Regions from separate parts of the Serratia sp. TSA_130.1 genome, predicted to be linked through region 1. Evidence: predicted binding sites of a transcription regulator. Region 1 holds the regulator's gene; each other region holds the start of a gene.
What was found. Region 1 encodes LexA, which represses DNA repair genes until DNA is damaged. Its sites were predicted from a motif close to TNCTGTATGTACATACAGNA; they were not measured.
Positions count from the first base shown of each region.

Region 2: a site for LexA is predicted at 1,657-1,676, ahead of uvrB (excinuclease ABC subunit UvrB). Genes of this name have one in related genera too.
Region 3: a site for LexA is predicted at 1,911-1,930, ahead of dinB (DNA polymerase IV). Genes of this name have one in related genera too.
Region 4: a site for LexA is predicted at 1,814-1,833, ahead of mutH (DNA mismatch repair endonuclease MutH). Genes of this name have one in related genera too.

Region 1 covers NZ_JBQZFS010000010.1:36,068-39,522, forward strand. Annotated here, with positions in the region: gene dinF (MATE family efflux transporter DinF) at 1-1,078, opposite strand, end outside; gene lexA (transcriptional repressor LexA) at 1,182-1,790, opposite strand; gene ACUTQY_RS23645 (diacylglycerol kinase) at 1,893-2,261, opposite strand; gene plsB (glycerol-3-phosphate 1-O-acyltransferase PlsB) at 2,410-3,455, shown strand, end outside.
Region 2 covers NZ_JBQZFS010000002.1:776,488-779,942, forward strand. Annotated here, with positions in the region: gene uvrB (excinuclease ABC subunit UvrB) at 1-1,548, opposite strand, end outside; gene ACUTQY_RS10450 (hypothetical protein) at 2,080-2,208, opposite strand; gene ACUTQY_RS10455 (ATP-binding cassette domain-containing protein) at 2,662-3,372, shown strand.
Region 3 covers NZ_JBQZFS010000002.1:1,216,976-1,220,430, forward strand. Annotated here, with positions in the region: gene pepD (beta-Ala-His dipeptidase) at 1-791, shown strand, start outside; gene dinB (DNA polymerase IV) at 834-1,895, opposite strand; gene ACUTQY_RS12770 (glycerophosphodiester phosphodiesterase family protein) at 2,079-2,975, shown strand; gene ACUTQY_RS12775 (putative T6SS immunity periplasmic lipoprotein) at 3,042-3,455, opposite strand, start outside.
Region 4 covers NZ_JBQZFS010000001.1:1,326,065-1,329,519, reverse strand. Annotated here, with positions in the region: gene ptsP (phosphoenolpyruvate--protein phosphotransferase) at 1-832, opposite strand, end outside; gene rppH (RNA pyrophosphohydrolase) at 845-1,372, opposite strand; gene mutH (DNA mismatch repair endonuclease MutH) at 2,069-2,755, shown strand; gene ACUTQY_RS06220 (TerC family protein) at 2,856-3,455, shown strand, end outside.

The sequences.
Region 1 (3,455 bases):
ACGGTAAATAGTGGGCGGCCAACGCGCGCAGCTCCGGTAGGGAGGTCAACGCCGCCACGATCTGCTGGCCGGTAACGGCATACGCCAGGCCGAAGGCCAACGCGACCAGCCCCGCCTGCCTGCAGGCCGCGTGCCACACCTTACGCAGTTGGCTGCCGTCCCGGGCGCCGTAGGCGTGGCCGGAATGGGCCTCCACCGCATAAGCGAAGCCGTCGAGCGCATAGGCGGTAAACGTCAGCAGGTTCATCAACACCGCGTTAACCGCCACCACATCGCTCCCCAGGCGAGCGCCGAAAATGGTCAGCGACGCAAAGCACAGCTGCAGCAGCAATGAACGCAACATGATGTCGCGATTGAGCGCCAGCAGGCGACGCAGATCGCCACGCCAGGCCTGACGCAACATCGCCAGGGTAATACCACGCAGACGCATCACCCGCCACGCCAGCCACAGGCCGAGCAATAGCGTGGCATATTCGGCGATGGCGGTGGCCGCCGCCGCCCCTCGCACGTTCCAACCCAGGCCCATCACCAGCCAAATATCCAGCACGATGTTCAGCAGGTTGCCGACGATCAGCAGGATCACCGGCGCACGCACGTACTGCACGCCGAGCAGCCAGCCCAGCAGCACCAGGTTGGCCAGCGCCGCTGGCGCGCTCAACCAGCGGATCTCAAGAAAACGCCGCGCCTGCTCCAGCACCGCGCCATCGCCGCCGACGATCCGCAGCGCCAGTTCGATCAGCGGGTAGCGCAACAGGACGATCGCCCCCCCGGCCAACAACGCCAGCAGCAGCGGTTGCATAAAGGCGCGCGCCAGCGCCTGCGGGTTCTTCGCTCCCAGCGCCTGCGCCGCGAGGCCGGTGGTGCTCATGCGCAGGAACAGCAGCAGCATGAACAGGAAGCTGGTCGCCACCGCGCCGATCGCCACGCCTCCCAAATAGATCGGGCTGTCGAGGTGGCCGATCACCGCGGTGTCCACCAGCCCGAGCAGCGGCACGGTGATATTGGAGAAAATCATCGGCAGGGCGAGGCGCCACAGGGCTTTATCGGTGTCGCTGGTGAAGGCGGAAATCAGGCGCATGATGGGATGTTCCTGTGACAGAGTGACGAAGGGCGAAGTCAGAAACAAAAACGCCCCAAAACAGGGGCGATTGATACAGGGAGCGGCGGTAATGGCGCGGCGATTAAATCCAGTCGCCGTTGCGGATCACGCCGACCGCCAGCCCTTCGATCGTGAAATTCTGCTGGCGCAGATCGACCACGATCGGTTGGAATTCGTTGTTCTCCGGCAGCAGTTCAACCACGTTGCCGTGCTTTTTCAAGCGTTTGACCGTCACTTCGTCTTCGATGCGCGCGACCACGACCTGGCCGTTGCGCACGTCTTGTGTTTTGTGCACCGCCAGCAGATCGCCGTCCAGAATGCCGATGTCGCGCATCGACATGCCGTTCACCCGCAACAGGAAATCGGCGCTCGGTTTGAACAGGGATGGATCCACCTGGTAGTGCCCTTCGATGTGCTGCTGCGCCAGCAGCGGCTCGCCGGCGGCGACGCGGCCGATCAGCGGCAGCCCTTCTTCTTCTTCCATCAGCAGGCGGATACCGCGCGACGCGCCGGAGACGATTTCGATCACGCCTTTGCGTGCCAGCGCCTTCAGGTGCTCTTCGGCGGCGTTAGGCGAACGGAACCCCAGACGCATCGCGATCTCGGCACGCGTCGGCGGCATGCCCGTTTGCGAAATATGATCGCGAATCAGATCGTAGACCTCTTGCTGTCTGGTAGTTAGTGCTTTCATTCCGCCCCCTGTTTGTTTATACAGTCTTGCTGTGAGTATATACAGGTAAGCGCGGATTGGGAACCGAAGAATAAATAAAAATCAGTCAGTAGGCGCTTTGCATCAGCCAAAATGCTGCCACAAGACCGTGCCCCAAACGAACAGCGCGAGTACGATCGCCAGCGACACCGCCGCCGATCCCATGTCCTTGGCCCGCCCGGACAGCTCATGGTGTTCGCTGCCGATGCGATCCACCACCGCCTCGATCGCGCTGTTCAGGATCTCGACGATCATCACCAGCGCCACCGATCCGATCAATAAAATGCGCGCTATCGCACCCACGTCCAGCCAGACAGCCAGTATGATAGCCAGGAGGGTCACCACCAGTTCCTGGCGGAACGCCGCCTCGTGTTGCCAGGCGGCGGAAAGCCCTTTATAAGAATAGCCGGCGGCCTTGATGATGCGGGTCAATCCGGTTGCTTGGTTTGCCATGTTTTCGTGCCTTTCTCAGAGGTCGGTCATAATAAAAAGAGTCTAGAACAGTCCGCGCTGACGGCTCTCGGTTTTCGAACACCACAGATCTGCTACCCGGTTTCTGGTATGCTTGCGGCGCATTGCTAACAAGAGGCTTCACGTTGTTATGTCAGGTTGGCGTAAAATTTATTATAAAATATTGAATTTACCACTTAAATTGTTGGTAAGAAGTAAGGTCATCCCTTCAGATCCGGTTACCGAGCTAGGGTTGGATCCCTCACGGCCGATTTTGTATGTTTTACCTTACAATTCCAAGGCGGATTTGCTGACGCTGCGCACCCAGTGCCTGGCGCAGGATCTGCCCGATCCGCTCAACGCGCTGGAGATCGACGGCACTGTGCTGCCGAGCTACGTGTTCATTCACGACGGCCCGCGCGTGTTCCGCTACTACACCCCGAAAGAAGAGTCGGTAAAGCTGTTCCACGACTACCTGGATCTGCATCGCAGCAATCCGGATCTCGACATTCAGATGCTGCCGGTTTCGGTCATGTTCGGCCGCTCGCCGGGCCGCGAAGGCCACGGCACGCCGCACCTGCGTCTGTTGAACGGCGTGCAAAAATTCTTCGCCGTGCTGTGGCTCGGCCGCGACAGCTTCGTGCGCTTCTCCAACACCGTTTCGCTGCGCCGCATGGCCACCGAACACGGCACGGATAAAACCATCGCGCAGAAACTGGCGCGCGTGGCGCGCATGCACTTCTCGCGTCAACGCCTGGCCGCTGTAGGCCCAAGCCTGCCGGCCCGTCAGGATCTGTTCAACAAGCTGTTGGCGTCCAAAGCGATCGAAAAAGCGGTCGAGGACGAAGCGCGCAGCAAGAAGATCTCGCACGAGAAGGCCCAGCAGAACGCCATCGCGTTGATGGAAGAGATCGCCGCCGACTTCTCCTACGAAACCGTGCGTCTGTCCGATCGCGTGCTGAGCTGGACCTGGAACCGGCTGTATCAGGGCATCAACGTCACCAACGCCGAGCGCGTGCGCCAGCTGGCGCAGGACGGCCACGAGATCGTCTACGTGCCCTGCCACCGCAGCCACATGGACTATCTGCTGCTGTCCTACGTGCTGTATCACCAGGGCCTGGTGCCGCCGCACATCGCCGCGGGCATCAACCTCAACTTCTGGCCGGCCGGCCCGATCTTCCGTCGCCTGGGCGCGTT
Region 2 (3,455 bases), on a different contig from region 1:
CGACACCTCAGGCATGTCGAGCCCCTCACGCAGCAGGTTGATGCCCACCAGCACGTCAAACTCGCCCAGACGCAGGTCACGAATGATTTCGACGCGTTCCACGGTGTCGATATCCGAGTGCAGGTAGCGCACGCGCTCACCATGCTCTTCCAGGTATTCGGTCAAGTCTTCCGCCATGCGTTTGGTCAGGGTGGTCACCAGCACGCGCTCGTTGATCGCCGCACGCTTGCGGATCTCGGAGAGCAGATCGTCCACCTGAGTGGCGACCGGCCGCACTTCCACGATCGGATCCAGCAGCCCGGTCGGGCGCACCACCTGGTCGATCAGATCGCCGCCGGATTTCTCCAGCTCATATTTGCCCGGCGTGGCGGAGACATAGATGGTCTGCGGCGCCAGCGCCTCGAACTCCTCGAAGCGCAGCGGGCGGTTGTCCAGCGCCGACGGCAGGCGGAAACCGTACTCCACCAGCGTTTCCTTGCGCGCGCGGTCGCCCTTGAACATCGCGCCGATTTGCGGAATGGTGACGTGGGATTCGTCGACCACCAGCAGGCCGTCCGCCGGCAGGTAATCGAACAGCGTCGGCGGCGGCTCGCCCTCGGCGCGCCCGGAAAGGTAGCGCGAGTAGTTTTCGATGCCCGAGCAGTAACCCAGCTCGTTCATCATCTCCAGATCGAACTGGGTGCGCTGCGTCAGGCGCTGCTCTTCCAGCAGCTTGTTGTTGGCCAACAGCACCTTGCGGCGGTCCGCCAGATCGACCTTGATCTCTTCCATCGCCTGAATGATCCGCTCGCGCGGCGTCACGTAGTGCGACTTCGGGTAGATGGTAAAACGCGGCACCACCTGCTCAATCTGCCCGGTCAGCGGATCGAACAGCGACAGCCGCTCCACTTCGTCGTCGAACAGCTCGACGCGCAGCGCCAGCTCGTCCGATTCCGCCGGGAAGATGTCGATCACCTCACCGCGCACGCGGAAGGTGGCGCGCTGGAAAGCCTGATCGTTGCGGGAATACTGCAGCTCCGCCAGCCGGCGCAAAATGGAGCGCTGATCGATGATCATGCCCTTGGTCAGATGCAGCATCATCTTCAGGTAAAGATCCGGATCGCCCAGGCCGTAGATCGCCGACACCGACGCCACCACCACCACGTCGCGCCGCTCCAGCAGCGCCTTGGTGGCGGAAAGGCGCATCTGCTCGATGTGCTCATTCACCGAAGCGTCTTTTTCAATGAAGGTGTCGGAGCTGGGCACGTAGGCTTCCGGCTGGTAGTAGTCGTAGTAAGAGACGAAGTACTCCACCGCATTCTCCGGGAAAAACTCTTTCATCTCGCCGTACAGCTGCGCCGCCAACGTCTTGTTCGGCGCCAGCACCATGGTCGGCCGATTCAGATCGGCTATCACGTTGGCGATGGTGAACGTTTTGCCCGAGCCGGTTACCCCCAGCAGCGTCTGGTGCGCCAGGCCGTCTTCCAACCCCTCTTCCAGTTTGCGGATGGCTTCCGGCTGATCGCCGGCCGGTTTGAAATCAGAATGCAGTTTGAAAAGTTTACTCATTGCTCGGCTACCCTGTGGAGATGCGCGCGCTCAGGCGGCCAGCCGGCTCTGCGCCGGACGTGGCCCCTAATTATGGAAAGTGTCGGCGATTTGCGCCAGTGCCCATGATACTGGATATAAAACCAGCTTCAAGCGGATTCGTCGCTGCGCGCGGCAGCGCGGCAACGCCGTTGCACCGTGAGGTTACAGCGGGGTGACATTTTTATTGTCAATAACAGATTTATCCCCAGAACTTGCCGAAAATTAACTTATTGATAGCACCGCGGCGAAAAATCACACATAGAAACCCGATCAATGCCCTGGCGTCTTGATTTTAGTTAATTTATTGATAATTAATAGTTTTAATAAAAAGACGAGATTGCGGACAAAGCGAACAGAACCCGCGTCGGCTCTCGCTTTACAGCGTTTTTCTAAATCTAATGCACAAGGTTATCCACAGGAATAGTGGATAACTCTCACCGCCCCGCCCGTGGCGGGAGTTACAGAAAGAAAGCTTTTCGCCCTTTACACTCGCCAAAATGGCTTTTTTAGTTATTTTTTCATAAAAATATCGCTTTGTTTATGCCGATTAATACTAAAAATCCCCATTGCCAAAATCGCATTGCCCCCTTTCACGCCGATCGCGCTTGACGGCGGCGCAACACCTTGCACCACGCCCACGCCGGAGAGCACCACAAGAGTGCAAAAAACGTCCGGGTTAACTTCCCGGCGTATTTTCAGGCCGCCGCGGCAGAGCGCGTCGGGCCTGACAGGCGGTTAACAAAGCGATAACACTCCCTCTTTTCGGCCAGTGGCAAAACTGGCCTGGGAGTTGCTTTATCTTCCCGCGTGCGAACGAGGCGCGACAGCATAATGCGCTGCCGAATGCGGCGTGCAACCGCCGCCTGGCTATGCCTCGTAAAAGCGCGAGAACGACACCAAGTCGTCATAAACGTCGTTTTTCACGACATATTGACTGTCTTTCCGTCCACCGCAGACATTGCTCAGGTGAATCGGAGGGACGGCATTTTGTTCCGGACATTGCCACACTCGGGAAATCAACCGCCAATGCGGCCTTTGCAGCACCCCACCAACGAGTGGAACGGGCGCCTATGTCTATGAGGAGAATGCCACATGCTGAGTCTGAGATCGGTCAATCAATTTTACGGGCAAAATCATACCCTGTGGGACATCAACCTGGAGCTGCCGCGCGGCCAGTGCACCGTGCTGCTCGGGCGCAACGGCGTGGGCAAGACCACGCTGGTCAACTGCATCATGGGGCATTTGCCGGTGGTGAGCGGCAGCATGACCTGGCAGCCGGCGGATCAGCCGCCGCAAAACCTGCTGCTGCAACCGATGGAGCGCCGCGCCGCACTCGGCATCAGCCACGTCCCGCAAGGGCGGCAACTCTTCTCGCAGCTGAGCGTGGAAGAGAATCTGCAAGTGGCGCAGATGGCCGTGCGCGGCGCCCCTTACCGCATTCCGCCGCTGATCTACAGCCTGTTTCCCAATTTGCGCCAGATGCGCACCCGCCGCGCCGGCGATCTGTGCGAAGGCGCTCAGCGCCAGTTGGCGATTGGTCGTGCGCTGGCGCAGGAGCCGGCGCTGCTGATCCTCGACGAACCGACAACGGGCGTACCGCCCTCGATCGCCGCCGACATCGGCAACGTGATCCGCAGGCTCAACTATGAGTTGGGCATGACCATTTTGCTGGTAGAGCATCAGCTGCCGTTCGTGCGCCGGGTGGCGGATCGTTTTTGTCTGCTCGATAGCGGGCGCACCGTGGCGCACGGCGCGCTGGCGCAGCTGGATGAGGCGCTGATCGGCGCCGGGCTGGCAGAGTGAGTGCTCGGGTTAGCGATTAGGTTGCTGTTGTATCAGTCACGGCCGGTCTGCGCCCAATAGGCATGGACCGGCCATCTTTTCAT
Region 3 (3,455 bases), on a different contig from region 1:
TGGGCAACGCCAACAAACTGCTGGCGCGCTTCCTGTTCGCCCATGCGGAGGCGCTGAACCTGCGCGTGCTGGACCTGAACGGCGGCACCCTGCGCAACGCCATCCCGCGTGAAGCCTCCGCGGTGGTAGCGGTGCCGGCAGAAAAAGCCGACGCGCTGAAAGCGCTGAGCCAAGAGTTCCTGGCCGTGCTGCAGAACGAACTCTCCGCCAAAGAGAAGAACATCACCGTGCTGCTGGAGCCGACCACCAGCGCTTCGCAGGCGCTGAGCGCCGACAGCCAGCAACGCTTCCTGGCGCTACTGAACGGCACGCCGAACGGCGTGATCCGCATGAGCGACGCGGTGAAAGGCGTGGTGGAAACCTCGCTGAACGTCGGCGTAGTCACCACCAGCGAAAACGAAGCGGAAATCATCTGCCTGATCCGCTCCCTGATCGACAGCGGCAAAGATTACGTTGTCGAGATGCTGACCGCGCTGGGCCAGCTGGCCGGCGCCAACGTGGCGCCGAAGGGGGGCTACCCGGGCTGGCAGCCGGACGCCGACTCGCCGGTGATGCACTTGGTGCGCGAGCTGTATCAGGAGCTGTTCAACAAGACGCCGAACATCATGGTGATCCACGCCGGTCTGGAATGCGGTCTGTTCAAAAAGCCGTATCCAAACATGGATATGGTATCGATCGGGCCAACCATCACCGGCCCGCACTCGCCGGATGAGCAAGTGCATATCGAAAGCGTCGGTCTGTACTGGAAGCTGCTGACCTCGCTGCTGAAAGCAATCCCTGAGCGCGCGTAATCTGCACGCTTAACGCAAAAAGCCGGCGACTCGCCGGCTTTTTTATTCCCAAGGCAGCGCCAGCTGCCGCTCCAGCTGCGGATCGAGCAGCGTCACATGCAACCCCACCAGCCGCACGCCGCGCCCTTCGCGCCGCTCGCGCCACGCCTGCCGCGCCACCTCCAGCAAATCCTGCCGGTTCAACACCGGGAAGACGTGCTCCTGGGTGGTTTGCTGAAAATCCTGAAACTTCAGCTTCACGCCCTGCCGGGCGATGTGCAGATCCGGCTTTACCTTGCGCAGCCGCATCTCCAGCTCGGGATAGAGTTTGTCGATAATCAGCGTTTCGCAGTCTTCCCAGTCGTGAATGTCTTCCGCCAGCGTGCGCTCCACCCCCACCGATTTGCGCAGCCGCTCCGCTAAGATTTCGCGCCGATCGATGCCCTGACACCGCTCCCACAACACCCGGCCAAACTTGCCGAACCGCTTGAGCAACTGCGCCAAATCGTATTGCTGCACGTCGGCGCAGGTGATGAGCCCCACTTCCTCCAGCCGTTTGGCGGTCACCTTGCCGACGCCGGGGATCTTGCTGAGCGGCAGCTGCTGCAAAAACGCCGGCACCTGCGCCGGCGTGATCACGTATTGCCCGTTCGGCTTGTTCATCTCGGAGGCGATTTTGGCGAGAAACTTGATCGGCGCGACGCCGGCCGACGCGGTGAGGTTCAGTTCGTCGGCGATCGCCTGACGGATTTCCTGGGCGATCAGCGTCGCCGAGCCGTTGCATTGCGGGCTGTCGGTCACGTCGAGATAGGCTTCATCGAGCGACAGCGGCTCGATCAGCGGGGTATAGCGAGCGAAGATTTCGCGGATGTGCAGCGAAGCCTCTTTATAGGCCGCCATGCGCCCCGGCAGCAGGGTGAGATGCGGACACAGCTTGAGCGCCATCGCCGTGGACATGGCGCTGTGTACGCCGTAGCGCCGCGCCGGGTAGTTGGCGGTGCTGATCACCCCGCGCCGATCGGCGCTGCCGCCAATCGCCAGCGGAATATCACGCAGGCTGGGATCGTCGCGCATTTCCACCGCCGCGAAGAAGCAGTCCATATCGACATGAATGATTTTACGCATCGCACCCTCCAGTAACACTGTATAAGTATACAGTCAGATACCGAAAGCTCAAGGCCGCGGAGCTCGAGGAAAGCGGCGTTTCCGCCAGATATTTCCGCGTTGTTAAAAAAGCTTAATTTTTCAATAGTATGATTTCCGCCATCCCGTGCGGCTCTCCACAACGATAACGACAAGGTATCCTACATGATCAGATTTTCTCATTTGCTGCTGGCTTCCGCACTGTCGCTGAACGCGCTGGCGGCCAGCGCCGCCGCCGGTCATGCGCCGGCGATCGTCGCCCACCGCGGCGGCACCGCCGATGCGCCGGAAAACACCCGCATCGCTATCGAAACGGCATTGAAAAACGGCGCCGACGCCATTTGGATCACCCTGCAAGAATCCAAAGACGGCGTCATCGTGCTGTATCGCCCCTCGGATCTGAAAGCGTTGACCAACCGGCAGGGCCCGGTCTCTGCCTATACCGCCGCGCAGCTGGCCGAGACCGACGCCGGCTGGGCCTTCGCCAAGGGTGACGCCCACCCGTTCCGCGGCCGGGGCATCGGCATTCCGCGCCTCGACGACGTGCTGAAGGCGTTTCCGCACGTCACCTTTTATCTGGACATCAAATCCCCGGACGCCGATCCGGCGCAGTTTGGCCAGGCGCTGCTGGCGACGTTGCAAAGCACCAACAGCCTGAACCGCACCCGCGTCTACTCTACCGACGCCAAATACCTGCAGGCGCTGCCGCCGGCCATCCCGCTCTTTGAAAGCCGCGACGAGACCCGCACGCTGCTGGCCAACGTCACCATGGCGCACCAGTGCGACGTCAAACCGGACAACCAGCAGCCGCGCTGGTACGGGCTGGAGCTGAAGCGCGAGGTGGAGGTGGTAGAGAAATATACTCTCGGCGAAGGGCGTTCGAAGGCATTTCTGACCTGGGATAAAGAGTCGATGGACTGTTTCCGCTCGCAGGGCCCGGCGCACATCATCCTGTTCGGGGTCAACTCGCCGCAGGAATATCAGCAGGCGCTGGCGCTGGGCGCCGACGGCGTGATGGTTAACTCCCCGGCCGAGGCGAAAAGCTTCCGCAAGGCGAAATAAATAACCGGCTACGGCATAAGGCGGTTCGACAAACCCGCCTTATGCCCGCCCAGGTTTCAACATCCGTTAGCGAGCAGGAACCACTTGGATGGTGCCATTTTCATTGCGAACACTAAACCCAGCGCCGAACAGCCGGGCGGCAGGCTCAAGACCTTGACTTCGTTTATCCGGCGACAACAGCGTCACCGATACCCCGTAAGACTTCCCGTCTTCGAATTTATAATTATCGTCGGGAATGCACGTAGCCGCGGTGACCGCAGGCATCTCGTTATCCGTGAAGTGCTTGCCGAAGATAGCGTTGGCATTGCCGATTTCTTCGATAATAACGCCGGCCAACCGCTCGTCCCCTTCAGGTTGAACCCGCACACAAACGTGGTTATCAACGACAGTGACGTTGGCCGCGTAGTTTTTTGGCCTCGGATCGTTCATGTGCATGCAGCCGGCGAGCAGCAAAGCCAGTGTTCCAACCAAAATAATGCG
Region 4 (3,455 bases), on a different contig from region 1:
CTTCTATCACCTGCTTCACCGCCCATTCCGCCACCGAGCCGTTGTCAATTTCGGCGAACAATTCGCGCTTGAGGCGGGCGTCGTTTAGCAGGTGAGAATAAAGATCGAAGATCGCCGCGCTCTCTTTTTGCGAGCTGGCGGCAAAACGCTTGCTGAAGCGGCGAAATTCCGCGCCGGCCTCTTCCAACGCCAACGTCAGGCGCTCGCGCTCGCTGGCGGTGTCCAGCGTCGACGCGCGGTAAACCTGATCGAGCGAAGGCTGGCTGCTGTCCTGCCACCCTTCCGCCACCGCTACGCCGGGCGAGGCCGCCAGCGCGCGCACGCGCGTTTGGCGATACTGGCCGAAAATGGCATTAAGCTGCGACTGTGAAAGGATCCCGGCCATCTGCGTGGCCAGGGTGACCATGAACGACTCTTCGCTTTCGTCGAACTGGCGCAGCTCGCGCTGCTGCACCACCAACACCCCCAACAGCTGGCGCCGGTGAATGATCGGTACCCCGAGGAAGGATCGGAAACGATCCTCTTTGACCTGCGGAACGTACTTGAAGCTGGGATGGCTTTGGGCATCGGCCAGGTTGATGGGTTCGGCCCGGCGGCCGACCAACCCGACGACACCTTCGTCAAACGCCAATGCGATAGTGCGCCCGCGCGGCTTTTTCAGCCCGCGCGTGGCCATCAAGTAGTAACAGCGGCGATCGTTGTCCGCCAGGTAAATGGAGCACACTTCGGTGTCCATCGCCAGACAGGTTTCATTGACCAGCAGATCCAGCGCATCCGTCAGACTGGCCGCCGCGGCCACCTTCTCTACAATTTCTCGCAAGCGCGTGAGCATAGTCGGCTTAACTTAACCTCTCTTTCGGCGATAAGCGGGGGCCTGCCGCGGCGCCGCCTGCTCTTGCATCGGCATCACGGTCACGGCGAATTCTTTCATCACCCGGCGGTAGACGTCGCGTTTAAACGACACCACCTGGCGCACCGGATACCAGAAGCTCACCCAGCGCCAACCGTCGAACTCCGGTGTGCTGCTGCGCTGCATGTTGATATCAGCGTCATTGCACAGTAGCTGCAACAAAAACCATTTTTGCTTTTGGCCGATACAAACCGGCTTTGTGTCCCAACGCACCAAACGTTTCGGCAATTTATAGCGCAACCAGTTGCGGGTCGAAGCCAGGATGCGCACATCCTTTTTACTCAGCCCCACTTCTTCGAACAGCTCACGGTACATCGCCTGCTCCGCAGTTTCGCCAGGGTTAATCCCACCTTGGGGAAACTGCCAGGAGTGCTGACCGTAACGGCGGGCCCATAAGACCTGCCCCTGACGATTACAGATTACGATACCAACATTCGGGCGGTAGCCATCATCATCGATCACCGGACTACCTCGATAAGCTTAAATTCGCATAGATGTCCTGATTGTTTCACACAAGCTACAGGCGGTAAACCACTGCTTTACGGCGCTGCGGGCCGGATAACATTGGGATAACTCACAGATATAGGCAAAGTTATAAACATGCATCGGCATTTCAGACCGGTTTTATTCACTTTTTCTGTGGATAGGTGTGTGTAGAACTCGAGGGATAAGCCGGTAAAACTCTCGTCCCCGAAAATCCCTCCTCACACCGAAAAAACAATATTACTCCTAAAAACATATAATTAACCAATATCCCACAGTTATGTACAGGGCAAAAATGTGATCTATGCACGGTAAGGATCTTACCCTGGCGAAAGATCCACCAACGCCGTTTTTATCCACAGATTATCCGGGCAAGTTACGCACAAAACGGACAAATTCGTAAAAAACCGCCCGAGTCAAGGCTGTAAATTGAACCAGTAATCGGTAAAAATTTGGGTTATCCCATAAATCTGTGGATAAATAGGTGTAAGATCCTGTTTATTGTCGGTGGCTTCAGGTGAACAAGCCTCGCGGGAGCATTGTCGCCCGCGCAAGGAAAGAAAAAAAGTCATGTAAAATCATGCTACTATTATTCTTTTCCCCAGGCGACTGGGGTTACCGTTTCCCGTGTATCTTTGCAGTACGTTTTTCAACCAAATTCGACAGGCTTGATTTATGGCGTTTTTATCCCCTCTGCCACCCCCGCCGGAAAATGAACGGCAGCTGTTCGAGCGCGCTCAGGCGCTGGCCGGCTTCAGTTTTGGCGAACTGGCCGCCCGCGCGCAGTTGCCGATCCCCAAGGATCTGAAACGCGATAAAGGCTGGGTGGGCATGCTGCTGGAGCTGTACCTCGGTGCCATGGCCGGCAGCAAACCGGAACAGGATTTTCCTGAGCTGGGCATTGAGCTGAAAACCATTCCTGTCGACGCCGCCGGCAAACCGCTGGAGACCACTTTCGTCTGCGTGGCCCCGCTCACCGGCAACAGCGGCGTCACCTGGGCCAGCAGCCACGTTCGCCACAAGCTGGCGCGCGTGTTGTGGATACCGGTAGAGGGCGAACGGCAAATCCCGCTGGCGCAGCGCCGCGTCGGTTCGCCGCTGCTGTGGAGCCCGAGCGCTGCAGAAGAAGAGATGCTGCGCCGCGATTGGGAAGAGCTGATGGATCTGATTGTGCTCGGTCACGTAGAACGCATCACCGCACGCCACGGCGAAGTGCTGCAACTGCGCCCCAAAGCGGCCAACAACAAGGCGCTCACCGAAGCCATCGGCGAACAGGGGCAACCTATCATGACGCTGCCGCGCGGTTTCTATCTGAAAAAGGGTTTTACCGGCGCGCTGCTGGCAAGACATTTCTCAATCTAAGCGATTTCGTTTAACTCTGGTTTAGCTAACCCTGTCAGCGCCACGATAAACGCGTATAATTCACGCTTTGCATTTATTAAGTATTAAGGTGTGTCGGGCAATGTTCGAATGGATTATGGATCCCAATGCCTGGTTAGCGTTAGGTACGCTAACCATTCTTGAGATCGTACTGGGTATTGATAACATCATTTTTCTGTCGCTGGTGGTGGCCAAGCTGCCCAAAGCGCAACAGAACAAAGCTCGCCGGCTCGGGCTGGCCGCCGCCATGATTATGCGTCTGGCGCTGCTGGCCTCCATCGCCTGGGTGATCCGCTTGACGCACCCGCTGTTCACCGTGCTGGATCACGCCATTTCCGCCCGCGATCTGATCCTGCTGCTCGGTGGATTGTTCCTGATCTGGAAAGCCAGCAAAGAGATCCACGAAACCATCGAAGGCACGGAAGAAGAGCACCACACCAAGGTGCACAGCTTCTTCGGCGCGATCGTACAGATCATGCTGTTGGATATCATCTTCAGTCTGGATTCGGTGATTACCGCCGTAGGCCTTTCCGATCACCTGTTCATCATGATGGCGGCGGTGGTGATTGCCGTCGGCGTGATGATGTTCGCCGCACGGCCGATCGGCGAGTTCGTCAATCGCCATCCGTCGGTGAAAATGCTGGCGCTGGCGTTCCTGATCCTGGTGGGCTTCACGCTGATG